3 regions of the Burkholderia oklahomensis C6786 genome follow, and region 3 is predicted to be linked to each of the others. Evidence: predicted binding sites of a transcription regulator. Region 3 holds the regulator's gene; each other region holds the start of a gene.
What was found. The regulator LexA, encoded in region 3, represses DNA repair genes until DNA is damaged. The targets are predictions, from matches to a motif close to ACTGTATNNNNATACAGT.
Positions count from the first base shown of each region.

Region 1 (2,264 bases), 830 kb from region 3:
AGATACCGAGCGGCACGCGGATCAGCGATCCGGTGAGCACCGGCATCGCGGCGACGAGGCCGAATTCGGTGTCGTTCAGGCCGAGTGTCTTCTTGAGCGGAATGCCGAGGATCGCGAACATCATCCAGACAGCGAAGCACAGCGTGAACGCGATCGTGCTCGATGCGAGCACGGGCATCGCGCGCTTGTCGAGCGATGCGGGAGGAGCGGAGGTTGCAGCCATGATGGTTCTCTCGAGACGAGGAGGAGCGTCTCAAGAGTAGGGACGGGCGATGCGCTTGCCTATTCGCCGGGAGAACGGGCGCGCCGGTGTCGCAGCGTCGACCGGACTAGTTCGATCGGCGGGGGCGCGGCGGCATGTGTGACGATTGTTTGAAATAAGATTTGACGCGTCTGCTTAAAAGCCATATACTTTTATTTCTCTGACGCGGGGTGGAGCAGTCTGGCAGCTCGTCGGGCTCATAACCCGAAGGTCGTAGGTTCAAATCCTACCCCCGCAACCAAATTCGGCGATGTCCACGCGCAAATGACCGATGCGCGAGTCGTCAAAGCAAAAACCCGGCTTCGAGCCGGGTTTTTGCTTTTCAGCGGCCGGTTCCGCAACTCGCATCTTTCGATTTCGAATGGGCGGTCCGGTCCGTCACATCTCGTCGGGCTCTCGCTGCCGGGCGAGCGATGCGCTCGCATCGGCCGGCCCCCGACTTTCTCTGCACCGGGTGCTCGCGCGCCGTCACGTCGCCGTTGCGTGCCCGAAGCATCGCGCACATCGTATTCAAAGCGGCGCGGTCTGCGCCCCGGCGCATGCGCGGCGCGCAATGGCGCATCGCGCAGTTGAAACGCGCACTGTGTTTTTGTACAGTATCGGCACCTTGGACAAGCCGACGCCTTCCTCCGACACGCCTCCGCCGCCTTCGGGCGACGCGGCTCCGTTCGCGCGCAAGATCATCCATTGCGATTGCGACTGCTTCTACGCGTCGGTCGAGATGCGCGACGATCCGTCGCTGCGCGGCCGCCCGCTCGCGGTCGGCGGGCGGCCCGACCAGCGCGGCGTGATCGCGACCTGCAACTACGAGGCGCGCCGCTATGGCGTGCATTCGGCGATGTCGTCGGCGCTCGCGATGCGCAAGTGTCCCGAGCTCCTGATCCTGCCGCCCGCGATGGACAGGTATCGCGCGGCGTCGCGGCTCATCATGGCGATCTATCGCGACTACACGCCCGATGTCGAGCCGCTGTCGCTCGACGAGGCGTATCTCGACGTGAGCCGCGCGACGCGCTGTCAGGGCAGCGGCACGCTGATCGCGCGCGAGATCCGCGAGCGCGTGCACGATACGGTGGGCGTCACGGTGTCGGCGGGCGTCGCGCCGAACAAGTTCATCGCGAAGATCGCGTCCGACTGGAACAAGCCCGACGGTCTCTTCGTCGTGCGGCCGCATGAAGTCGACGCGTTCGTCGCCGCGCTGCCCGTGCGCAAGCTGCACGGCGTCGGCAAGGTGACGGCCGCGCGGCTCGACAGGCTCGGCATCCGCACCTGCGACGAGCTGCGCGGCTGGTCGCTGTTCGATCTGCATCACGAGTTCGGCGCATTCGGCCGGCGGCTCTACGAGCTTGCGCACGGCATCGACGAGCGGCCGGTGCGCGCCGACCAGGAGCGCAAGTCGGTGAGCGTCGAGACGACCTATGTCCAGGATCTCGACACGCTCGACCAGTGCGCGGCCGAGATCCGGCGATTGACGGCGCTGCTCGACGCGCGGATCGAGCGGGCAGGGGCGGTGCGCTCGATCAGGAAGCTGTACGTGAAGATCCGCTTCGCGGATTTTCAGCGCACGACGGTCGAATGCGTCGCCGACGCGACCGATGCCGAGACGGCGGTCGCGCTGCTCGCGAAAGGGCTCGTGCGCCGCAAGCAGCCGGTGCGGCTGTTGGGCGTCGGCGTGCGAATCGACGAGGACACGGCCGAGCGGCACGGGCAGATCGCGCTCTTCGACGAAGATAATGACAATGGCGATAACGGCCGCGACGACGACGGCGAAAACGACACGTCGCCCGGCGCGTGATCGCTCGATGCGCGCTCGCCGCATGAACAAGAGCGAGCGACAGAAAAACGGCAACCCGCCGATGCGGGTTGCCGTTCGTTTCGACGGATGGCGGCTCGATGGGACGCCGCAGTCAGCGGCACGTGCGGCCGGTCGAGCTCGCGCGTGCCGCGCCGGGAGCGTTACGCCCGCGCCGGCGCGGCGTCGGCCATCCCGCTATGACGCAGCAGC
Region 1 covers NZ_CP009555.1:3,089,016-3,091,279, forward strand. The annotation lists gene BG90_RS13925 (MFS transporter) at 1-223, opposite strand, end outside; tRNA gene BG90_RS13930 (tRNA-Met) at 427-503, shown strand; gene dinB (DNA polymerase IV) at 870-2,054, shown strand; gene BG90_RS13940 (M3 family metallopeptidase) at 2,216-2,264, opposite strand, start outside.
Region 1: dinB (DNA polymerase IV) is a predicted target of LexA. The motif match lies at 843-860, and genes of this name have one in related genera.

Region 2 (2,264 bases), 1.5 Mb from region 3:
GGCGGGCAGCGGCAGGCGGTGAGCCTCCTGATGGCGTCGCTGCAGCCGTCGCGGATCCTGCTGCTCGACGAGCACACGGCCGCGCTCGATCCGAAGACGGCCGCGTTCGTACTGGAGTTGACGGCGCGGATCGTCGCCGAGAGCAAGCTGACGACGATGATGGTCACGCACAGCATGCGGCAGGCGCTCGATTACGGCGATCGCACGGTGATGCTGCATCAGGGGCAGGTGGTGCTCGACGTGTCCGGCGACGAGCGCCGCGGGCTCGACGTGCCCGATCTGCTGAAGCTGTTCGAGAAGACGCGGCACGAGAAGCTCGACGACGACGCGTTGCTGCTCGGCTGACGGGCGGTTTCCGGCGGCGCTGTGGTTCGGGGCTGGCGCTTCGGCCGCGGTTCTGGCGGCAGGCAGCGGAGCGATTGCGTAGCGGTTGTGCGGCGGTTGCGCGACTGAAGGTTGTGCGGCGTGGCGGCCGTCGCGCACGGCGCTCTGGGCGGCGGCCGAATGGGTGCGGCTCGCGACGAGGGCGGGCCGTTCGTTTGCGCTTCGGGCGCGATGGTTTCGTTCCGGCGCGCGCGGCGGTGACGGCTTCGAATGACTCGTCACCGTTGTCGCCGCTTTGCGCGGGCGGACGCCGTGGCCGGCCGGCGCGAGCGGCCTCGGGCGACTGCCCGGCGACGGACGTGCGGCGGTCCGGGCCGACGCGGCCGGGAGCGCATTGCGGTACGGTACGCCGTGGGTTCCGGACCGATTTTCTGTTCATCCCTCTGCCGAAAGGCCGGTTTCGCATTGGTTGCTGTGCGTCGCGGATGCGTTGCCATATACTGTACAAACATACAGTAATCGGCAACGCGATGTCCGCTTCATCTCTTTCCCTCGAATCGCTGCATCCATCGCTCTGGCGCGGCTCCCAGCTCGCGCGCGGCGGCGTGCGCACGGTCGACACCGGCCATGCGGCGCTATCGGCCGAGCTGCCGGGGGGCGGCTGGCCGGTCGGCGGGCTCGTCGAACTGCTCGTGCCGCACGCGGGCTGCGGCGAGATGCGCGTGCTCGCGCCCGCGCTCGCTGCGACCGGTAGCGCGCGGCGGCCGCTCGCGTTCGTCGCGCCGCCGCAATCGCCGCATGCGTGCGCGCTCACCGGCCTCGGCGTGCCGCTCGACGCGCTGCTGTGGCTGCGCGCGGACAGCGGCGCGGATGCGCTGTGGGCGGCCGAGCAGGCGCTCAAGACCGGCTGCTGCGGCGCGCTCCTGCTGTGGCAGCAGAACACGCGCGCCGATGCGCTGCGCCGCCTGCATCTCGCCGCCGCGCGCGCGGGCGACACGCTGTTCGTGATGTTCCGGCCTCTGGCGGCCGCGCGGCAGCCGTCGCCCGCGGTGCTGCGCGTCGCGCTGCATCCGTCGCCGGGCGGCGTGTCGGTCGAGATCGTCAAGCGCCGAGGGCCGGCGCACGGCGAGCCGCTTGCGCTCGAGTTGCCGTCGCCCATCGTGGAGAGCCGCTATGCGCGTCTTGCTCGGCATCCATCTGCCGCGCCTGCCGCTCGACGTATGCGCGCCGCCGTCGCCTGACGACGGCGACGGCTGTGCGGTGCTCGAACAGGGCATCGTGCTGGTCGCCGACGCGGCCGCGCGCGCGCACGGCGTGCGCGCCGGCATGAAGCGCGGCGGCGTGCTGACGCTCGCGCCCGGCACGCGGCTCGTCGAGCGCGATCCGGCCCGCGAGGCCGATGCGCTGCGCGCGGTCGCGCTCGCACTGCTGCGCTTCTCGCCGTGCGTCGCGCTCGACGACGAAGCGACGCTCGTCGTCGACGTCGGCGCGAGCCTGCGGCTGTTCGGCGGCCTGCCGTCGCTGTGCCGGCAGGTGCGCGCGACGCTCGCCACGCTCGGCTACGCGGCGCGTCTTGCCGCCGCGCCGACCGGGCGCGGCGCGTGGCTGCTCGCGCGCGCACCGGGCCGGCCGCGCACGCGGCGGCGGATCGTGCGGACGGCGTCGCTCGTGCGCGCGCTCGATGCGCTGCCGTGCGAGCTGCTGCCCGACGCGCGCCCGTACGCCGGCTGGTTCGACGGCCTCGGCTGCCGCACGCTCGCCGACCTGCGCCGCCTGCCGCGCGCGGGGCTCACGCGCCGCTGCGGTCCGTCACTCGTCGCCGCGCTCGATCGCGCGTACGGCGACGCCGCGGAGCCGCTCGCCTGGATGCCGGTGCCGCCCGTGTTCGACGCGCGGCTCGAATTGCCGGAGCGCGTCGAATACGCGGAGGCGGTGCTGTT
Region 2 covers NZ_CP009555.1:1,257,844-1,260,107, reverse strand. The annotation lists gene BG90_RS05540 (ABC transporter ATP-binding protein) at 1-345, shown strand, start outside; gene imuA (translesion DNA synthesis-associated protein ImuA) at 855-1,565, shown strand; gene BG90_RS05530 (Y-family DNA polymerase) at 1,498-2,264, shown strand, end outside.
Region 2: imuA (translesion DNA synthesis-associated protein ImuA) is a predicted target of LexA. The motif match lies at 824-841, and genes of this name have one in related genera.

Region 3 (2,264 bases):
CGACGAGCGGGCCGACAAGCGCCGAGCCGATCAGCGCGCCGATGATCGCGATCGGATTGTCGCGTTTTTGCGCGTCGATGCGCCGCATCAATTCGTCGGCGAGCTGCTGCTTCAGGCTGATCCGCAAAGCGGGGAAATCGACATAGGTGCTGATCGCCTGCGCATCGCGCGCATCGATCGCCAGCTTCAGCTGCCTGAGCGCGAGATAGGGCGACGCATACGCATAGACGATCACCGCCGCGGCGACGACAAGCGCCACGACGATCGAAACCGGCTTCAGGAATCGCCTTTGCAGGCGCATGGCAGAATTCAAACGGCCTCCACGACGAGACGGGCGCACGGGCTCCGCAGATCAGAGACCTTGTTGCGTCAGCGAACGTTCCTCGGCGATGCAGCGATCGATCATCCGGCAGATCGCATCGACCGTGCCGACCATGATGAATCGCGACGGCCCATGATAGACGCGCACCGGCGCGCGCCGCTCGGGTTCCGCGTGATGGAGCGAACCGTTCAGCGACACGCGCGCGAATGCCGGCAGTGCGGACGGCAGCAGCGACGGCTGCGCGTCGTGCTCGCCGCGCGGCTGGGCGGCGACGAGCGGCGCGCATGGCGTGCGTCCGCGCAGATGGCGCAGGCGGCCGAATTGGCGGAAGGGCAGCAGGCGGGCGAGGCGTTCCATAGGGTTCTCCAGATCCAGTCGAATGGCGGGATAGACGGGCGTTGCCGCGGGCGGGCTGCGGGGCGGTCAGAACTCGCCCGGGCGGATCAGCCCGACGGCGATGCCTTCGAGCGCGAATTCCGCGCTGCCGGCCTTCACGAAGATGTTCTCGTAATCGGGGTTCTCGGCGATCAACTCGACGCCGCCGGGCCGGCGCTTCAGGCGCTTGACCGTGACGTCGTCGCCGAGCCGCGCGACGATGATCTGGCCGTCCTTCGCCTCGGTCCGCTTCTGCACGGCGAGCAGATCGCCGTCGAGGATGCCGGCGTCGCGCATCGACAGGCCGCGCACCTTCAGCAGGTAGTCCGGCTTGCTCGAGAAGAGTGCGGGATCGCATGCGTAGTGCTGCGAGATGTGCTCCTGCGCGAGGATCGGGCTACCCGCCGCGACGCGGCCGACGAGCGGCAGCGACAGCTGCATCAGCGCCGCGTGCGGCAGCGTCAGCTGGTGCGGCGAATCCTCGATGCCGATCAGGCGAATGCCGCGCGACGCGCCCGCCGCCAGCTCGATCACGCCCTTGCGTGCGAGCGCCCGCAAGTGCTCCTCGGCCGCGTTCGGCGAGCTGAAGCCCAGCTCGGCGGCGATTTCCGCGCGAGTGGGCGGAAAGCCGGAGCGCTCGATCGCGCGACGGATCAAATCGAACACTTGCTGCTGACGGGCGGTGAGTTTGATCATGGCATGACTGTATGGATAGACAGTGAGCTGTATTTTTATACAGTGCTCGGGGAAATTCAAGCGTTACTTGAAGTTCGGCGCTATCACGGCGATTTCGCCGCGATCCGGCTGCGTCGCAGCGCCGCTTCGGCCGCGATAGCCGTCGATCGGGCGGTCGTTACCACTTTTGAGTATTAAAAAATGAGGAACGATTATTTTTAATGATGAAACCTGTTCGTTAGACTGGCCCGACATCACAACCCATGACCCACACGGAGAACAACGGATGGTCAAGCGCAACACGGGGCTGGCGGGCGGCGCACGTCGTCTCATCGCATCACTCGCGCTCGGCGCGGCGGCGGCGCTCGGCGCGCTCACGCCGGCGCTCGCGGACACGACGTTCCTGAACGTCTCGTACGATCCGACGCGCGAGCTCTATCAGGACGTCAATCAGGCGTTCGGCAAGGAGTGGAAGGCGAAGACGGGCGAGACGGTGAACTTCAAGCAGTCGCACGGCGGCTCGGGCGCGCAGGCGCGCTCGGTGCTCGACGGCCTGCAGGCCGACGTCGTGACGCTCGCGCTTGCATACGACATCGACGCGCTCGCGAACAAGGGCCTCATCGACAAGGATTGGCAAAAGCGCTTGCCGGACAACGCGTCGCCGTACACGTCGACGATCGTGTTCCTCGTGCGCAAGGGCAATCCGAAGGGCATCAAGGACTGGGACGACCTCGCGAAGCCGGGCGTGTCGATCGTCACGCCGAACCCGAAGACGTCGGGCGGCGCGCGCTGGAACTACCTCGCCGCCTGGGCGTACGCGCAGCACAAGCCGGGCGGCAATGCGCAGACGGCGAAGGATTTCGTCTCGAAGCTGTACAGGAACGCGGGCGTG
Region 3 covers NZ_CP009555.1:3,918,830-3,921,093, reverse strand. The annotation lists gene BG90_RS17370 (DUF2939 domain-containing protein) at 1-313, opposite strand, end outside; gene BG90_RS17365 (hypothetical protein) at 353-679, opposite strand; gene lexA (transcriptional repressor LexA) at 746-1,393, opposite strand; gene BG90_RS17350 (sulfate ABC transporter substrate-binding protein) at 1,659-2,264, shown strand, end outside.